Regions from separate parts of the Burkholderia sp. THE68 genome, predicted to be linked through region 2. Evidence: predicted binding sites of a transcription regulator. Region 2 holds the regulator's gene; each other region holds the start of a gene.
What was found. The regulator HrcA, encoded in region 2, represses chaperone genes, less so after heat shock. The targets are predictions, from matches to a motif close to TTAGCACTCNNNNNNNNNGAGTGCTAA.
Positions count from the first base shown of each region.

Region 1: a site for HrcA is predicted at 1,739-1,765, ahead of BTHE68_RS10185 (co-chaperone GroES). Genes of this name have one in related genera too.
Region 3: a site for HrcA is predicted at 2,504-2,530, ahead of rpoH (RNA polymerase sigma factor RpoH). Genes of this name have one in related genera too.

Region 1 covers NZ_AP022315.1:2,147,889-2,153,957, reverse strand. Annotated here, with positions in the region: gene BTHE68_RS10200 (D-(-)-3-hydroxybutyrate oligomer hydrolase) at 1-195, shown strand, start outside; gene BTHE68_RS10195 (DUF2242 domain-containing protein) at 209-964, opposite strand; gene BTHE68_RS10190 (DUF4148 domain-containing protein) at 1,167-1,472, opposite strand; gene BTHE68_RS10185 (co-chaperone GroES) at 1,845-2,135, shown strand; gene groL (chaperonin GroEL) at 2,235-3,875, shown strand; gene BTHE68_RS10175 (hypothetical protein) at 3,976-4,398, opposite strand; gene BTHE68_RS10170 (DUF72 domain-containing protein) at 4,427-5,206, opposite strand; gene thiD (bifunctional hydroxymethylpyrimidine kinase/phosphomethylpyrimidine kinase) at 5,234-6,069, opposite strand, start outside.
Region 2 covers NZ_AP022315.1:385,815-391,883, reverse strand. Annotated here, with positions in the region: gene hemH (ferrochelatase) at 1-1,050, opposite strand, end outside; gene hrcA (heat-inducible transcriptional repressor HrcA) at 1,174-2,190, opposite strand; gene BTHE68_RS01870 (NAD kinase) at 2,377-3,273, shown strand; gene recN (DNA repair protein RecN) at 3,317-4,969, shown strand; gene glnE (bifunctional [glutamate--ammonia ligase]-adenylyl-L-tyrosine phosphorylase/[glutamate--ammonia-ligase] adenylyltransferase) at 4,978-6,069, opposite strand, start outside.
Region 3 covers NZ_AP022315.1:216,030-222,098, forward strand. Annotated here, with positions in the region: gene nagE (N-acetylglucosamine-specific PTS transporter subunit IIBC) at 1-1,375, shown strand, start outside; gene rpoH (RNA polymerase sigma factor RpoH) at 1,507-2,442, opposite strand; gene BTHE68_RS01095 (acyloxyacyl hydrolase) at 2,803-3,360, shown strand; gene BTHE68_RS01100 (nuclear transport factor 2 family protein) at 3,406-3,789, shown strand; gene leuA (2-isopropylmalate synthase) at 3,818-5,473, opposite strand; gene ybiB (DNA-binding protein YbiB) at 5,889-6,069, opposite strand, start outside.

The DNA of each region.
Region 1 (6,069 bases), 1.1 Mb from region 2:
GCGCTGAACCTGATGTGGAATCACCTGAAGAGCAACGCGCCGCTGCCGCCTTCGCAGGTGGTACGCACGGTCGCGCGGGGCGGCACGGCGGGCTCGGCGCCGGCGCTTTCGGTATCGAACCTGCCGCCGATCGCAACCGATCCGGGTGCGAATGCGATCACGGTGACGGGCGGCGCCGTCAACGTGCCGAACTGACCGACGGTGTGAGTCATTGCGTGGCGGTGGTGCGTGGCGCCGATGGCGCTGCGGCCGCTGCCGCCTCCGCCGCCGACGCGCCCGCCGCGACCGCATCCGACGCCTGAATCGCGGTCGCGGCGGCGGGCGTCTGCACGACGATCGGCGTCGGCGTGAGTTCCGGCGAGTTGACGATGAGCGACGGCGCGAGCGGCTTGCTCTTCACTTCATCGGCGGCGACGGGCGCGCTGCGCGGCACCGTGTTCAGGTAATGGCCCATCAGATTGAAAAAACGGTCGTAGAACTTGCCCGCCGGCACGGTTTCGCTGGAAATCTTGACCATTGCGTCGCTGTTCGAGCGGATCGGCAGCGAGAGCGAGCCGAGCACGCTCAAACCAACGCTCGCCGATGTATCGCTTTTCTTGAGCGCGTAGCCGTCCTGCACGGCGTTCACATACGCGATGCTCTGGTTCGTCGCGTTCTCGCCGGGCGTGCAGACCACATGAAAGGACACCGCGACGTGCGTTTCGGCGCTCGGCTGGAAGTTCTTGGTGGCATCGACGGTGTCGGGCTGGCCCATCGTCGTGAGAAATCCTTGCGACAGCAGCGCGCGGCGCGCGGCTTCGCAGGTTTCGTTCACGGTGGCGTCGAAGTTGTGCGCGAACGGGCTTGCGCCGGTGCTGAACAATTCCTGCTGATAGCTCGGCGCGACCGCGTTGCGCCCTCCGCAGGCGGCGAGGGCGATCAGTCCGAGAGAGGCGAAAACGAGGCGCGGCGACGGCATGGGCATGAGGCGGTGGATCCGAAATTTGTGTCAACGGCAGACACAAATTGTAGTGCCGCCGGACTGACCGATGAAAAAGCGCAGTCTGAAAACATCGTCGAATCCGTGGTTTACAGCGTGATGAAAGGCGTCGGGCGGGTCAATTCATCGTTTCGAAAAGCGCAAAGCCCGGCGCCTGGCCGGGCTTCGCTCTCGGTCGACGAATCGCTTACGGGCGATTGAAGTCGATCGCGTTGACGGCATTGCTGGCCTTGCCCGATGCCGACGCACCTTCGCCCGCGCCACCGAATGAACTGGCGGCGACGCCCTGAGCCGCGACGCGCGCTTCTGCGGCCTGGATGTCGGCGGGATAGTCGACTTCGCTGCTGACGGGGTTGTAGCCCGCGCGCTCGAGTTGAACCAGCTCGGCGCGCACTTGCGCGCGGGTGACCGGGCCGTCTTCGCGCGCCTGCGCGAAACCGGGAACCGCCAGAACGGCAGCGATGGCGATGGCGGGAACGATGGACTTGAACATGATGAGCCTCCGAATGCTGATTTGGGGAACGTTGCCGGTGGTGAAGTGTCTTTCCACTGCTTCGTCGTTGAGAGGCAGTGTAGGCCGGCGACGTATCGGTAAAAACCCTGATCTGACCAAATCACTTTTTGCGATTCGACATTAATCGCTTCAATCGAAAGCACTGTATTCATTGGTCTTAGGGATGCGCCAGCATGTCCGCGCGCCGTCCTACGGGATTCCCCGCTCATCCCCCTCCTTGAAATTGTCAAACTCGGTCCATATAATTAGCACTCACTGCACGAGAGTGCTAACAAGATTGCCGTCCGGCGAGATCGTTCTCAACGGATGGGTTTTCCCGCGTTTTCAGTCTCAATCAAGAGAGGAGTGTGTATGAACCTTCGTCCTTTGCACGATCGCGTCATCGTCAAGCGTCTGGACCAGGAAACCAAGACCGCATCGGGCATCGTGATCCCGGAAGCCGCGGCAGAAAAGCCGGATCAAGGCGAAGTCCTGGCCATCGGCCCGGGCAAGCGCGATGACAAGGGCGTGCAGAACGCCCTCGACGTGAAGGTGGGCGACCGCGTTCTGTTCGGCAAGTACGCTGGCCAGACCGTCAAGGTCGACGGGCAGGAACTGCTCGTCATGCGCGAAGAAGACATCATGGCCGTTCTGGTCAAGTAAGCATCCTTCCTGCACGTTCGGCTTCGCCATCGAGCCGCAGCCCCGTTCGGGCGCGCTTGGGCGAAGCCAGCAAACCGAATCGAATCAAGGAGTTTGGATATGGCAGCTAAAGAAGTCACTTTTGGCGATACCGCACGCGCCAAGATGGTCGAAGGCGTGAACATCCTGGCCAACGCGGTCAAGGTCACGCTGGGTCCGAAGGGCCGCAACGTCGTGCTCGAGCGTTCGTTCGGCGGCCCGACGGTCACCAAGGACGGTGTCTCGGTCGCGAAGGAAATCGAACTGAAGGACAAGCTCCAGAACATGGGCGCGCAAATGGTCAAGGAAGTGGCTTCCAAGACCAGCGACAACGCAGGTGACGGCACCACGACCGCTACCGTTCTGGCGCAATCGATCGTTCGCGAAGGCATGAAGTACGTCGCGTCGGGCATGAACCCGATGGACCTGAAGCGCGGCATCGACAAGGCCGTGGCCGCAGCAATCGAAGAACTGCGCAAGATCAGCAAGCCCTGCACGACCAACAAGGAAATCGCGCAAGTCGGCTCGATCTCGGCGAACAGCGACACGTCGATCGGCGATCGCATCGCTGAAGCGATGGACAAGGTCGGCAAGGAAGGCGTGATCACCGTCGAAGACGGCAAGTCGCTGGAAGACGAGCTGGACGTCGTGGAAGGCATGCAGTTCGACCGCGGTTACCTGTCGCCGTACTTCATCAACAACCCGGACAAGCAAGTCGCCGTGCTGGAAAACCCGTTCGTGCTGCTGCACGACAAGAAGGTTTCCAACATCCGTGACCTTCTCCCGGTGCTGGAACAAGTCGCGAAGGCTGGCCGTCCGCTGCTGATCATCGCTGAAGACGTCGAAGGCGAAGCGCTCGCAACGCTGGTCGTCAACAACATCCGCGGCATCCTGAAGACGGTTGCTGTCAAGGCTCCGGGCTTCGGCGACCGTCGCAAGGCCATGCTGGAAGACATCGCGATCCTGACCGGCGGTCAAGTGGTTGCGGAAGAAACCGGCCTGACGCTCGAAAAGGCGACGCTGGCTGAGCTGGGCCAGGCGAAGCGCATCGAAGTGGGCAAGGAAAACACGACGATCATCGATGGCGCCGGCGAAGCCGTGAACATCGAAGCGCGCGTGAAGCAAGTGCGCAAGCAGATCGAAGAAGCGACGTCGGACTACGACCGTGAAAAGCTGCAAGAGCGCGTGGCCAAGCTGGCTGGCGGCGTTGCGGTGATCAAGGTCGGCGCTGCGACCGAAGTCGAAATGAAGGAAAAGAAGGCACGTGTCGAAGACGCGCTGCACGCAACCCGTGCTGCCGTTGAAGAAGGCATCGTGGCTGGCGGCGGCGTTGCGCTGATCCGCGCTCGCAAGGCTGTCGAAGGCGTGAAGGGCGCGAACTCGGACCAGGACGCGGGCATCCGCATCGTCCTGCGTGCGATGGAAGAGCCGCTGCGCCAGATCGTCACGAACGGCGGCGAAGAAGCCTCTGTCGTGGTGGCGGCTGTTGCGGCTGGTCAAGGCAACTACGGCTACAACGCGGCGACCGGCGAGTACGGCGACCTGGTTGAAGCTGGCGTCGTCGACCCGACGAAGGTCACGCGCACCGCGCTGCAAAACGCGGCATCGGTGGCAGGCCTGCTGCTGACGACCGACGCAGCCGTTGCCGAACTGCCGAAGGAAGATGCTCCGATGGCTGGCGGCATGCCCGGCGGCATGGGCGGCATGGGCATGGACATGTAATTCGGCTTCGGCCCGATTACATTGCGCGGGCTTCGAAAGAAGCTCGCGCCGTGCGAAAAAATCCCGCAGCAATGCGGGATTTTTTTCGTCCATACAAAGGCTATTTGTTCATTTCTTCGCGCAACTTCTGCGCGGCGGCCTTGTAGTCATAGGTCGGATAGAACTCCGTGCGGTACCCGCCCCACGCGGTGCTCTCGATCGCGCGGTTCACTTCGCGCAGGCGGTCCGCGGGCACGCGCAGCGTCACCACCTGACCGATGCCCATCATCACGTACCACGACACCACTTCGACGCCCGGCGGCGGGAACTGCTTGAAGTACCCTTGCTCCTTCAGTTGCTGATTGATCTGCGGCAATGTCTTCGACTCGTCATGCTTGAGGAAGATCGTCAGCAGGAAGGTACCGTCGCCGGCGGGTGTGGCGCCGGGCGGCGGCGCGGCATTCTGCGCGTGAGCGGGCAACGCGAATGAGAGCAGCAACGCGGCGAGCGTTGCCGCGAGCGGACGAGCGAATCCTGCCGGCATATGCATCGGATGATCTCCAGCGAGAACGTCAGACTTTGTGATGAATCCGCAGCCGCTCCATCAGATGCAGCGCGTTGGGCTGCGCATTGCCATCGGCTGTGTTGTCGAAAATGCACCAGACTTCGGCCGTCTTCTTCGCGCGCGTGTGCAAGGTGCGGGCGAGATCGTCGAGATAGGTGTAATCGTAGGAAGACTTGTAGAGTTCGGTCGCGCCGTGCAGCCGCACATAGACGAGCGACGTGTCCGCGCGATGCCTGATTTCGCATTCGTCGGGAATCGGGTCGGCGTCCACATAGGCGATGTGATGCGCCTTCAACAGCGCCGCCGCGTGCGCCGTGAACCAGCCGGGCTCGCGCGCCTCGCATGCCACCGGCACTTTCGTGCGCTCGCGCAGCGCCTTGAAGAAGGCTTCCGCGATGTCGTGATCGAAGGTCAGGCTCGGCGGCAGTTGCACGAGCCAGCAGCCTAGCTTGTCGCCGAGTTGTCCGGCTGTCTGAAGGAATTCGTCGAGCAGCGCCTCGGTATCGACGAGGCGCGCGTCGTGCGTGATCGCCTTCGGCAGCTTCACCGAAAAGCGGAACGAGTCGGGCACGCTTTCCGCCCAATGCGCATAAGTCTGTTCGCGATGTGGTTTGTAGAAGCTGGAGTTGATCTCGACGCACGTCAGCACGTGTGAGTAGCGTTCGAGATGGGTGCCTTCGTGGGGAAAGCTCGCGGAGACGGCGCTGGATAGACCCCAGCCCGCGCAGCCGATGCGGATCGCGCCTTGCGGGCCGGGCTTGTGCAGATGGGGCAGTCGGTATGGCATGCGCTCGCGTCGCCTCCGTCGTCGGCTTTAGTGTCGGGCTTCTCCGGGCAGACCCGGCGGATCGTCGGGCAGCGCGGAGGCCTCGCCGTCTTCCTCCGTGTCGTTCGAACGCGCCCAGAAAAAACGGTCCGGCAAATAGGCGCCCATGCCCGGCCGGAACGCGGCGCGGGCGGCCTGGAACACGTACTCCTGCGCTTCGCGCGCGGCTTCGGCGGGTTCCTGACCATTCGCGAGCAGCGCGGCGATAGCCGAACCGAGCGTATCGGTCAGGCCCATGATGCGTTGCACGCTGCGCTCCCACGTATCCTGCCGGACTTGTCCTTCCTCGCTGTAGAGCGTATTGACGTGACGATGCGTGCCGGTTTCCATCGCCAGCACGTACTCGCAGCCTTGCGCCAGGATGTGGGAAATGGCGGAATCCAGCGTCGGCGATTCGGCGTCGCTGTCGGGCTGCGCGAGCTGCAATAGCGTGGCGTGATCGGCAATCAGCATGGTGGTCTGCGGCACGAGCAGATCGGCAAGCGATTCGCGAAGCTCGTCGGCGGACAGCACGTGTTCGTCGTCGAGCGTGAAATCGGGCGCGAGGATCAGCGGCACGTCGTCGTAGTCGGAGACGACTTCGGCGATGGCGGACACGAGCTCCGCGCGCGTCGCCGCGCCGATCTTGAAGGCGGCGACCGGCATGTCCTCCAGCAACATGCGCGCCTGGGTGGCGACGACGTCCGGATCGAGCCCGGTGACTTCGTCGCAGGTGGCGGAGTCGCGCACCGCGTAGCCGGTGAGCACGGTCACGCCGTGGCAGCCCATGCTCGCGAGCGTCAGAAGGTCGGCTTGCACGCCCGATCCGCCCGTGGGATCGGAAA
Region 2 (6,069 bases):
CGGCTGCACGGTCTGCACCGGCCATCCCTGCAAATGCTGCGCGGCGATTTCACCCAATGCCTTGATCCATGCGGGCGCGGAATTCAGGCAGGGAATGCGGTGGAACTGCCTGCCGCCGGCCTTCAGGAATTCATCGCGCACCTCGATGCCGATCTCCTCGATCGTCTCCAGACAATCCGCCGTGAAGCCGGGACAGAACACATCCACGCGCGCGACGCCGCCCGCGCCCAGTTCGGCGAGCGTCGGCGCGGTGTACGGCTGAAGCCACTCCGCGCGGCCAAAACGCGACTGGAACGTCACACGGCATTCCACCGGCGTGAGTCCGAGCGCGGACGCGAGCAGCGCGCCCGTCTGCTGGCACTGGTCGTGATACGGGTCGCCGAGATCCATCGTGCGCTTGGGCACGCCGTGGAAGCTCAGCACGAGCTTGTCGCCCGCGGCAAAATCCGGCTGGCCGTGGTGACGCCAATAATCGCGCACCTGTTCCGCCAGCGCGCCGATATACGCCGGATGATCCGCGTAGTGACGAATCGTGCGGATTTCCGGCTGATTACGCACGCGCCTGAGCGCGGCGAAGGCATCGTCGAACGCGGTGGCGGTCGTGGACGACGAATACTGCGGATACATCGGCAGAAGCAGAATGCGATCGGCGCCTTCGAGCTTCAGTTGATTGAGCATCGCGCCGATGCCCGGCGTGCCGTAGCGCATCGCGTAGTCGACGATCACGTGATAGTCGTTCGCCGCAAAGAGCCGCCGCAACCCGTCGACCTGCTTTTCGGTATGCACGCGCAGCGGCGAGCCTTCGGGCATCCAGACCTGCGCGTACTTCTTCGCCGAGGAGCGCCCGCGAAACGGCAGGATCAGCCCGCGCAGAATCACCTGCCACACGAGCGAGGGAATTTCGACGACGCGTGGATCGGACAGGAATTGCGCCAGATACTTGCGCACCGCCCGCGGCGTGGGCGCGTCCGGCGTGCCGAGATTGATCAGCAGCACCGCGACGCGATGCGAAGCGCTGGGCTGCGAGGGCAACTCGAGGTCGAAACGCATAGGGGCAGGCGGGCCGGGAAAGGTCGTCGGAAAAGGTGAAGACCATTATAGCGGCGCGCCCGAACGCGCATCATTGGCCGAACGGCCTAGTGGCACAGCCTCGCGCGGCGCGCCAAGATGGCGTTACTGGTGACTGAGCGACATCGACAGCAGGCGCGCGGTGATGTCCACGATCGGAATCACGCGGTTGTACGCCATGCGCGTCGGGCCGATCACGCCGAGCGTGCCGACGATCTTTCCGTTGACTTCGTACGGCGCCGTCACGACGCTCATTTCCTCGATCGGCACGAGATTCGACTCGCCGCCGATGAAAATCTGCACGCCTTGTGCGTGACTCGATACATCCAGCAATTGCAGGAGGCTCGTCTTTTGGTCGAACAAATCGAAAAGCTTGCGCAGCCGCGCCATGTCGGACGAAAGGTCCGCCACTTCGAGCAGATTGCGCTCGCCGGAAATGAGCACGGTGTCCGTGGGGTCGGTCTCGGCCGTACTCGCGACCACGGCCGCCTGCATGAGCGTGGTCATGTCGCCGCGCAACTGGTCGATTTCCTCGCGCAGGCGCCGGCGCACTTCGTCGAAAGACAGGCCCGCAAAGTGCGCGTTGATGTAATTGGAGGCTTCGACGAGCTGCGAGGGCGAGTAGTCGCGCTGCGTCGCCATCATGCGGTTCTGCACGTCGCCTTCGGGCGTCACGATGATGAGCAGGATGCGCTTGTCCGACAGCCGCATGAACTCGATCTGCTTGAACATGTGACTGCGGCGCGGCGTGAGCACGACGCCCGCGAACGACGACAGATTGGACAGCACGCTCGCCGCCGCCGCGACGATCTTCTGCGGTTCCTCGCCTTGCAGGCGGGTCTTGACCGCGGTGGTCATCGCTTCGTCTTCGGGCGCTTCTACAGTCAGCATCGTGTCGACGAAGAGCCGGTAGCCGCGCGGCGTGGGAATCCGCCCCGCCGACGTATGCGGGCTCGAGACGAGACCGAGCTCCTCGAGATCCGACATGACATTGCGGATCGTCGCGGGGCTCAGTTCGAGACCGGAATGACGTGATAACGTGCGCGAACCGACCGGCTGACCTTCGGCGATGTAGCGCTCGATCAACGTCTTGAGGAGGGTTTGTGCACGTGGGTCTAGCATGGGGAAATTTTAGCTCAACGAGTCGAGGGGCGGCGTGCCGCGCCGCGAGTGCTACGTTCAACGTCCGCTCCATTCTAGCGAGAAACAACGCGCGTGCCCGCGCGACGCTGCGCGGTCCGGCGAAAGCGCGCCAGAACGCCGTCGCGCACGGTTCTTTTCGCTCTCTGACTATGGTGTAATGCCGGCATGGAAATTGGCCAATTCAAGACCGTCGCCCTCGTGGGGCGCACCAACACGCCCGGCATCGAGGCGCCGCTGAGATCGCTCGCCGATCACCTGGCCCAGCAAGGCTTCGAGGTCGTGTTCGAGGCGGGCACGGCGAAGGACGTCGGCGTGACGGAGTTCCCGGCGTTGTCCATCGCCGAGATGGGCGCGCGCGCGGACGTCGCGATCGTGCTCGGCGGCGACGGCACCATGCTTGGCATCGGCCGCCAGCTCGCGCCGTACAAGACGCCGCTCATCGGCGTGAATCACGGGCGGCTCGGCTTCATCACCGACATCCCGCTCAAGGCGGTCCGCGAACTGGTGCCGCAGATGCTCGCCGGCCAGTTCGAGCGCGAGGAGCGCAGCCTGCTCGAAGCGCGCATCATGCGCGACGACAAGCCGATCTACCACGCGCTCGCGTTCAACGATGTCGTGGTGAATCGCAGCGGCTTCTCCGGCATGGCGGAACTGCGCGTCTCGGTGGATGGCCACTTCATGTACAACCAGCGCTCCGACGGCCTGATCGTCGCGACGCCCACCGGCTCGACCGCCTACGCGCTGTCCTCGGCGGGGCCGATTCTCCATCCGCAGTTGCAGGGCTTCGTGCTCGTGCCGATCGCGCCGCATTCGCTGTCGAATCGTCCGATCGTGCTGCCCGACGATTCCAAGGTGACCATCCAGATCATCGGCGGGCGAGACGTCAACGTGAACTTCGACATGCAGTCGTTCACCGCCGTCGAGCTGAACGACGTGATCGAAGTGCGGCGCTCGAAGCATACGGTGCCGGTGCTGCATCCGGTCGGCTACAGCACCTACGCGACGTTGCGCAAAAAGCTGCACTGGAACGAGCATCCGTCGCAGGATTCTTCGGCGCTCTGATCCACCCGCATCCCGAATTCCGAATCCCCTTTCCGAAGCGTCCATGCTCCGTCATCTTTCCATTCGAGATTTCGTCATCGTCGCCACACTGGATATCGATTTCGATCCAGGCTTCACGGTCTTTTCGGGTGAAACCGGCGCGGGCAAGTCGATCCTGATCGACGCCCTCGCGCTCACGCTAGGCGCGCGCGGCGACGCGAGCGTCGTGCGAACCGGTCAGGCGCGCGCCGACATCACCGCGGAATTCGGCACGCATCCGCAGGTCACGCGCTGGCTGGACGAGCACGCGCTGTCGCAGGACAGCGACTCGGTCATGCTGCGCCGTGTGATCGACTCGGGCGGACGCTCGCGCGCGTTCATCAACGGCACGCCCGCGACGCTCGCGCAACTGCGCGAAGTGGGCGAAATGCTCGTCGATATTCACGGTCAGCACGCGCATCAATTGCTGATGCGGCCCGACGCGCAGCGGGAACTCTTCGACACCCACGCGCAATTGATCGATACCGCCGGCGCGGTGAATCGTGCGTGGCGCGCCATGCGCGATGCACAGCAAGCCGTCGAGACCGCGCAAAGCCGCGACCGCGAACTGCAACTGGAGCGCGAGCGTCTCGCGTGGCAGCTGAGCGAATTCGACAAGCTCGCGCCGCAGCCGGGCGAATGGGAGGAAGTGAGCGCGGAGCATCATCGGCTATCGCATTCGGCGAGTCTCATCGACGGCGTTCAAGGCGCGCTCGGCGCGCTCTCCGAATCCGACGAAGCGATGATCTCTCAGCTCGGCGCGATCATCTCGAAGGTGCGCGGTCTCGCCGATATCGATCCCGACCTGAACGACGTGCTCGCCTCGCTCGAACCGGCGGAGATCCAGTTGCAGGAGGCGTCGTACTCGCTGTCGCATTACGCGCAGCGGCTGGAGCTCGATCCCGACCGCCTCGCGCAAGTCGAAAGGCGCATGGACCAGTTGCACTCGACGGCGCGCAAGTTCCGCCTGCAGCCCGAGACGCTGCCGGAAGAACACGACGCGCGCCGCCGTCAACTCGCCGACCTCGACGCCGCTGCCGATCTCGACGCGCTCAACGCCGCCGCCGACAAGGCGAAGAGCGACTATATCGCGCAGGCCAAGGTGCTGTCGAAAGCGCGCGCGAAGGCCGCGAAAAATCTGTCGAAGGCCGTCACCGAAGGCATGCAGGAATTGTCGATGGCGGGCGGGAGCTTCGAGGTCGCGCTCGTGCCGCTCGCCGAAGGCGGCGCGAACGGGCTGGAGCAGATCGAATTCCGCGTCGCCGGTCACGCGGGGGTTGCGTTGAGGCCGCTCGCGAAAGTCGCTTCAGGCGGCGAACTCGCGCGCATCAGCCTCGCGCTCGCGGTGATCGCGAGCACCGCGAGCCCGACGCCCACGCTCATCTTCGACGAAGTGGACACGGGCATCGGCGGCGGTGTGGCGGAAGTGGTCGGGCGTCTCTTGCACCAGCTCGGACGCGACCGTCAGGTGCTGTGCGTTACGCACCTGCCGCAAGTGGCCGCGCGTGGCGATCAGCATTTCCAGGTCGCGAAGTCCTCCGACGACGCCGGCGGCACCGTCAGCACGGTGACACCGCTCGACAAGAGCAAGCGCGTCGAGGAAGTCGCGCGCATGCTGGGCGGGCTGGAGATCACCGCGACCACGCGCAGGCACGCGAAGGAAATGCTGGCGGCCTGAACTCCGGCTCAGTCAGCCGCCACCTCGAACACCCGTTCCCACAACGCCGTCACCGCGTCGCGTTCGGCCTGAACCTCGGCCGGATCGACGCGCGCCTTTTCCATGCCGTCGAGCCGCAACGTGTGCTGGAGCTTGCGGTAATGCCGGTACGCCGCGCCGATCACATCGGCTTCGTCTTCGGCGATCAACCCGCTCTTCGCTGCGAGCTTGAGCAGCGTGATATTGCCCGCGTTGCGCAGAAACTCGCGATGCTCACGTGTATGCAGCAGCACCCAGTACTGCACGATGAACTCGATATCGACCATGCCGCCGCGATCGTGCTTCAGATCGAACAGGGCGCTGCGATTCGGATGCCCGTCGGCGACGCGCTGGCGCATCGACACGATCTCGCGCGCGAGCGCGGCGGCGTCGCGCTCCATCACGAGCACGTCCGCGCGAATCCGCTCGAACTCCGCGCCGATTTCGGCATCGCCCGCGCTGTAGCGTGCCCGCGAAAGCGCCTGATGCTCCCAGACCCACGCGGTGTTCGCCGCGTCGCCCTCGCGAATCTGATAGCGGCGAAACGATGCGAGGTCGGTTACCAGCAGGCCCGATTCGCCGTTGGGCCGCAAGCGCAAATCGACATCGAACAGTGTGCCCGCGCCGGTTGCCGCTGTGAGCCAGGTGATGAGGCGGCGCGTGAACATCGCGTAGATGTCCGAGGCGGCGTCGTCGGCATCGTCGTAGAGGAAGATGAGATCGAGGTCCGACGCATAGCCCAGTTCCTTCCCGCCGAGCTTGCCGTACGCGATGACCGAGAAGCGCGGCGTCTCCCGATGCCGCTTCGGGAACTGCTTCCAGACCGTTTGCACCGTCACGTCGAGAACGGCGTCGGCGAGTTCGGACAGGCGGTCGCTCACGTGCTCGACCGTCAAATGCCCGGCGAGATCGATCAGGAGAATGCGGAACACTTCAGCCTGATGCGCGTGACGCAGCAGATCCATCTGATGTTCCGCGTCCTCGGCGGCGTCGAGCCGCGCGGTCAGCGAATGCTTGAACGCGGCCCAGTCGAACGGGCTCGCGATGGCTTCGTCGTCGAGCAATTCGTCGAGCAATTGCGG
Region 3 (6,069 bases), 170 kb from region 2:
TACGGGCGTCACGTGTCTGATACTCGGCATCGTGCTCGGCTACATATGGCAGCCGGTGCAGGCGGCCATCGACACGGCGGGCAACTGGCTGACGACGGCCGGCGCGCTCGGCACGTTCGTGTTCGGCGTGCTGAACCGCATCCTGCTCGTGACGGGTCTGCATCACATCATCAACTCGCTCGCATGGTTCGTGTTCGGCTCGTTCACGCCTCCGGGCGGCGGCGCGGTGGTGCACGGCGACCTGCATCGCTTCTTCGCGGGCGATCCGACCGCGGGCGGCTTCATGACCGGCTTCTTCCCGATCATGATGTTCGGTCTTCCGGCCGCGTGTCTCGCGATGTTCCATGAGGCACCGAAGGAGCGCCGCGCGATCGTCGGCGGCCTGCTGTTCTCGATGGCGCTGACCGCGTTCCTCACGGGCGTGACCGAACCGATCGAATACAGCTTCATGTTCCTCGCGCCGGTGCTCTACGCGATTCACGCCGTGCTGACGGGTCTGTCGCTCGCGATCTGTTCGGCGCTCGGCGTCCATCTCGGCTTCACGTTCTCGGCGGGCGCGATCGACTATGTGCTGAACTACGGCCTGTCGCAGCGCGGCTGGATGGCGATTCCGATCGGCATCGTCTATTTCGTCATTTACTACGGCCTGTTCCGCTTCTTCATCCGCAAGTTCAACATGGCGACGCCGGGCCGCGAGCCGGCCACGACCGATGCAGAAACCGATGTCGCAACCACGGTCGATGGCGGTCTGATTCCGCCGGTTCCGGGCGCTGCGGCTGTGTCGAACACGCGTGCGGCGAAGTACATCGCGGCGCTCGGCGGCGCGTTTAACCTGACGCTCGTCGATGCCTGCACGACGCGTCTGCGTCTGTCGGTGGTGGATTCGGAGAAAGTGTCGGAGCCGCAGTTGAAGGGCATCGGCGCGCGCGGCGTGCTCAAGCGCGGCGCGACCAACGTGCAGGTGATCATCGGACCGGAAGCCGACCTGATCGCCGATGAAATCCGCACCGAGCTGGAACATTCGTCGACGCGTGGCGCGACGCCGGCATCGTCGACGCCGGCACAACCGGTGGCAGCGGCTGTGAGCGCCGACCAGACGCCCGGCCCGCTCGATCCGGACCCGTTCCGCTGGCTCGCCGTGTTCGGCGGCGCGACCAACATCGCTTCGATCGACGCGGTTGCGCAGACGCGCCTGCGCGTGGTCGTGCGCGATCCGTCGTCGGTGGATCGTCAACGTCTGTCGTCGCTGGATGTTGCGTGGGTGTCGGCCGATACGTTCCACATCGTCGTGGGCGCGGCGGCGCAGCGTTATGCGACGCAATTGTCCACGCGTCTGTCGGGCAACGGCGGCGGCACCGCGCCGATGCCGGCGTGATGCGGTAGTCGATGGTTGAAAGCAAACGGCACCTTCGGGTGCCGTTTGCTTTTCAGGTCAAGGTCAAAAGAAAAAGCCCGCCGTCTCGTCGACGGCGGGCTTCGCAACTTCTGCTACGGCACAGTCAGGTATTACGCGTAGTCGTGCAGCGCGGAGCGCATTTTCTTCATCGCGCTCGCTTCGATCTGGCGGATGCGTTCCGCCGACACGCCGAACTCGTCGGCCAGTTCATGCAGCGTCTTGCCGCCCGAGCCATCGTCCTGCACGTCGAGCCAGCGCGCCTTGATGATGCGGCGGCTGCGCTCATCGAGCGATTCCAGCGCGTCGGCGAGTCCGTCGCTTTGCAGCTTGTCGAACTGGCGCGCGGCGATGACGTTCGTCGGCTCGTTGTGCGAGTCTGCAAGATAGGCGATCGGCGCGAATGCTTCCTCGCCGTCGTCGATCTGGCCTTCGAGCGCGATATCACCGCCCGACAGGCGCGTTTCCATCTCCGCGACTTCCTCGCGCTTCACGTTCAGCTCGCTCGCGAGACCTTCGATCTCGTCCGGCGTGAACGCCGAATGGCTCGTCTTGTGGCTGCGCAGGTTGAAGAACAGCTTGCGCTGCGCCTTGGTTGTGGCGACCTTCACCATGCGCCAGTTGCGCAGGATGTACTCGTGGATCTCGGCCTTGATCCAGTGCATCGCGTACGAAACCAGGCGTACGTTTTGCTCGGGGTCGAAGCGCTTCACGGCCTTCATCAGACCGATGTTGCCTTCCTGGATCAGGTCTGCGTGCGGCAGGCCGTAGCCAAGGTAGTTGCGGGCGATCGACACTACGAGGCGCAAGTGCGAAAGCACGAGCTGGCGCGCGGCGTTCAGGTTGCCCTGCTCGCGGAATTCGGTGGCGTACTGACGTTCCTCTGCTTGCGAAAGCATCGGAATGCGGTTCACTGCTTGTATATAGGAATCGATGTTGCCGATCTGGCCGGTCAGCATCGACGACTGTGCGTACGTCAGCGCGCCTGCCGAAGATGCCTTGGCAGGTGCCGAGCTCAGAACATTCGGAAGGGTCATCGCATTGGTCACGCTCATTAGCTCCTTATCAACAATTCACTCGCCGCTTAACGGCGGCAAGTCAGACACGATATTAGCACTCCGGTTTAGCGAGTGCTAAGTGTTAGAGGGCAGGAGAATGTGTGAGTTCCCACAAAAGCTATCGAATTTGCGAGGTCAATAGGACAGATTGTTGAGACAAAAGCGGAATATTATACCGACCAGCCGTTCGCTTTCGAATCGATTACCGCTTTTGTGCATTGCGGCGAAAGAAAATTCAACAGAATGGAGCGCGTCGTTACGCTTTCTGCACATCTTGAAAAACGTCTCTAGAATTCGCCAGACAACGCTGTTAATGAAACACGCCCGTCATCCGAGGAAAATGGGGTGCTCATGCATAAAAACAAGAGTTCGTGGATTTTCCGTTCGGCAGTCTGCGCCGCGTTCGGCCTCGCGTCGGCAGCGGCGCACGCGGACAGGTTCGGCGTTCAGGTCGCTGGCGGCGTCGCCAACCATGACATCAAGAAACTCGATCTCGGCGTCGCCTGGGACCCGGGCCTCACCTGGTGGGAGATCGGCGGATTCCATTTCACGCTCATCGGCGAAGGGCACGTATCCTACTGGCATACGACCGAGGACAACGCCGTCCACCCGAGCATCTGGGAAGTCGGCCTTACGCCGGTCGTGCGCTTCGTGAAGAGTTCGGGCTACTTCCGGCCGTTCATCGAGGCGGGCGTCGGCGTGCGGCTGCTTTCGCACGCGCGCATCACGCAGGATTTCACCGTGTCGACGGCCTTCCAGTTCGCCGACATGGTCGGCGTCGGCATGATCTTCGGCGAAAAACAGAGCTATCAGGCGGGCTTCCGATTCCAGCATCTGTCGAACGCAGGTATCAAAGACCCGAATCCTGGTATAAATTTCAGCCAGCTATATCTGCAATACAACTTTTGACGGGGCGCCGGCGTATCGGTTCCTCGACACAAGGGGAATGGACAGATGCCGGCAAAAACCATTGAGGCCATCCGCGGCCTCGAGCGTGACCGTTTTCGTGCGATGGTCGAGAGCGACGGCCCCGCGCTGGATGCGCTGCTGGCTGAAAACGTCAGCTACGTCCATACGAACGGCAAGCGGGAGACGAAGCGCCAGTTCATCGACGCCATTACCGCAGGCCGCCGCCGCTATCGTCAGATCGAGATTCAGTCGCAGGATGTGCTGCCCGCGGGGCGCGATACGTGTCTCGTGTCCGGGCGCGCGCTGATCGAGATGGAATCGAAGAACGGCGCGCTGCTTTTTCCGATCGCCTATACCGCCGTGCACGTCCAGACCGAAGGGCAGTGGCAGCTGCTTGCGCTGCAGGCGACGCGCGTCGCGCTGGAATAGCGCCGCGCGCGCCGCCTTGCGCTGAGGCTTACGCCGCCTCCATCGCCTCGTCCTGCCGATCCTCCTGCACGACGCGCTTCGAACGGTTCACCGCGCTCACGACCGCATCGGCGACCGCGAGCGCCGGATTGGCATGCACCGCGACGCCGAAGCGCGTCTGGCCGTCGCCGACGCGGCAGCCGACGAACGCGGCCGTGTCGCCGCTCGCCGTGACGGCGGTTTCAAACCAGTTCACGCTCGCGTCCACGCCGAGTGCTGCCGCGACCGTCTGCGCCCAGACATCGCCGCTCGGCGCGCTTGCCGCCGGCGCGATCACGACGCGCTTTCCGAACACCGACAGGGTCGAAGCGTCGATACGCGATACCGGTCCGCCCGCGTCGAAATACTCGCGTTTGAAGAGTTCGCAGATCGCTTCGCCGCTGATTTCCGCGCCGGAAGTGTCCGTGACGGTCTGAACGGCGTGGCTGAATTCGATCTGCACGCGGCGCGGCGGCGTGAAGCCGAGTCCGCGCTCGAGCAGATAAGTGGAGCCGCCCTTGCCGGACTGGCTGTTCACGCGGATCACGGCATCGTAGCTGCGGCCGAGATCGGCCGGATCGATCGGCAGATACGGCACTTCCCACACCGTGCCCGGCACGCGCTGCGCGAAGCCTTTGCGGATCGCGTCCTGATGCGAACCCGAAAACGCGGTGAAGACGAGATCGCCGGCGTACGGATGGCGCGGATGCACCGGAATCTGATTGCAGCGCTCGACGACGCGGCGCACGGCGTCGATGTCAGAGAAATCAAGCTCCGGATCGATGCCTTGCGTATACAGGTTCATCGCGAGCGTGACGAGATCGACGTTGCCGGTGCGCTCGCCGTTGCCAAACAGACACCCTTCGATGCGGTCCGCGCCCGCGAGCAGCGCCATTTCCGCCGCGGCGACCGCCGTGCCGCGATCGTTATGCGGATGCACCGACAGCACGATGCTGTCGCGATAACCCATGTTGCGGTCCATCCACTCGATCTGGTCGGCGAAGACGTTCGGCATCGCGGCTTCGACGGTCGCGGGCAGATTCACGATCATCTTGTGATCGGGCGTCGGACGCCAGGTTTGCGCGACCGCATCGCACACTTCGCGCGCGAACGAAAGCTCGGTCATGCTGAAGGTTTCGGGCGAGTACTGATAGATCCAGTGCGTGTCCGGCCGCGCTGCCGCGCATTCCTTGATGAGGCGCGTGCCTTCGACCGCAAGCGCCTTCACTTCGTCCTTCGACTGGTTGAACACGATCTTGCGGAACGACGGCGCGATCGCGTTATAGAGGTGCACGATCACCTTGCTCGCGCCCGCGACCGCTTCGAAGGTGCGCTCGATCAGTTCGCGGCGCGACTGCACGAGCACTTCGATAGTCACGTCGTCCGGGATGCGCTTTTCGTCGATCAGTTTGCGCACGAAATCGAAATCGGTCTGCGATGCCGACGGGAACCCCACCTCGATTTCCTTGAACCCGATCTTCACCAGCATCTCGAAGAATTCGAGCTTCGCAGCGATGCTCATCGGCTCGATGAGCGACTGGTTGCCGTCGCGCAGATCGGTGCTCATCCAGATGGGCGCTTTCTCGATCGTGCGGTTCGGCCAGCGGCGGCCATTCAGACGGACTTGCGGAAACGGGCGGTATTTCTCGGCGGGGTTCGGCATCATGATCGTCGATCTCTCTTCGGACGGTTTGCGTAGCGCCTGCGAGAGAGGCCGTGTCCGGCGGCTGGCCGGGCGTGACGGAATGCACGTAAGACGAAGCGGCGCGCGCGATCACACGAATCACCAGCGATGGTGACGCCTGTGACCAACGTGAACGTGCGCGAAGCAGCGTGCATTTGACCCTCGCGTTTCCGTATCGCGGGATGCGCGAACGAAAAGCTGACGACTACAAGTGGTAAGAAACGGAACTACTGGGACTTCTGGCAGGACCACGCGCCTTGCGACGCGCGGCGCTACGTCTGGCGACTTACGCTAGACGTAGCGATAGGGGCCGCGCTAGGCGGCCCGAAATAATTCGGAGGGAGGAAGGCTGGGTGAAGCTCATGCGTTCGACTTTAAACCACCGTTGAATACCGTGTCAAATGGGGTTTGCCGAGTTTGTCTGATCAGGGACCGGTTTGCGCGCCACCCGGGCGATCACCTCAACCTGGCGCGCGACCGCGGGCGGCACCGGCACGTCGCCTCGCAACACGCATTCGATCCAGCGCGCAGTGGTCGCCGCGTCGAGCGTTTCGGGCAGATCGACTTGCGGCGCGTGC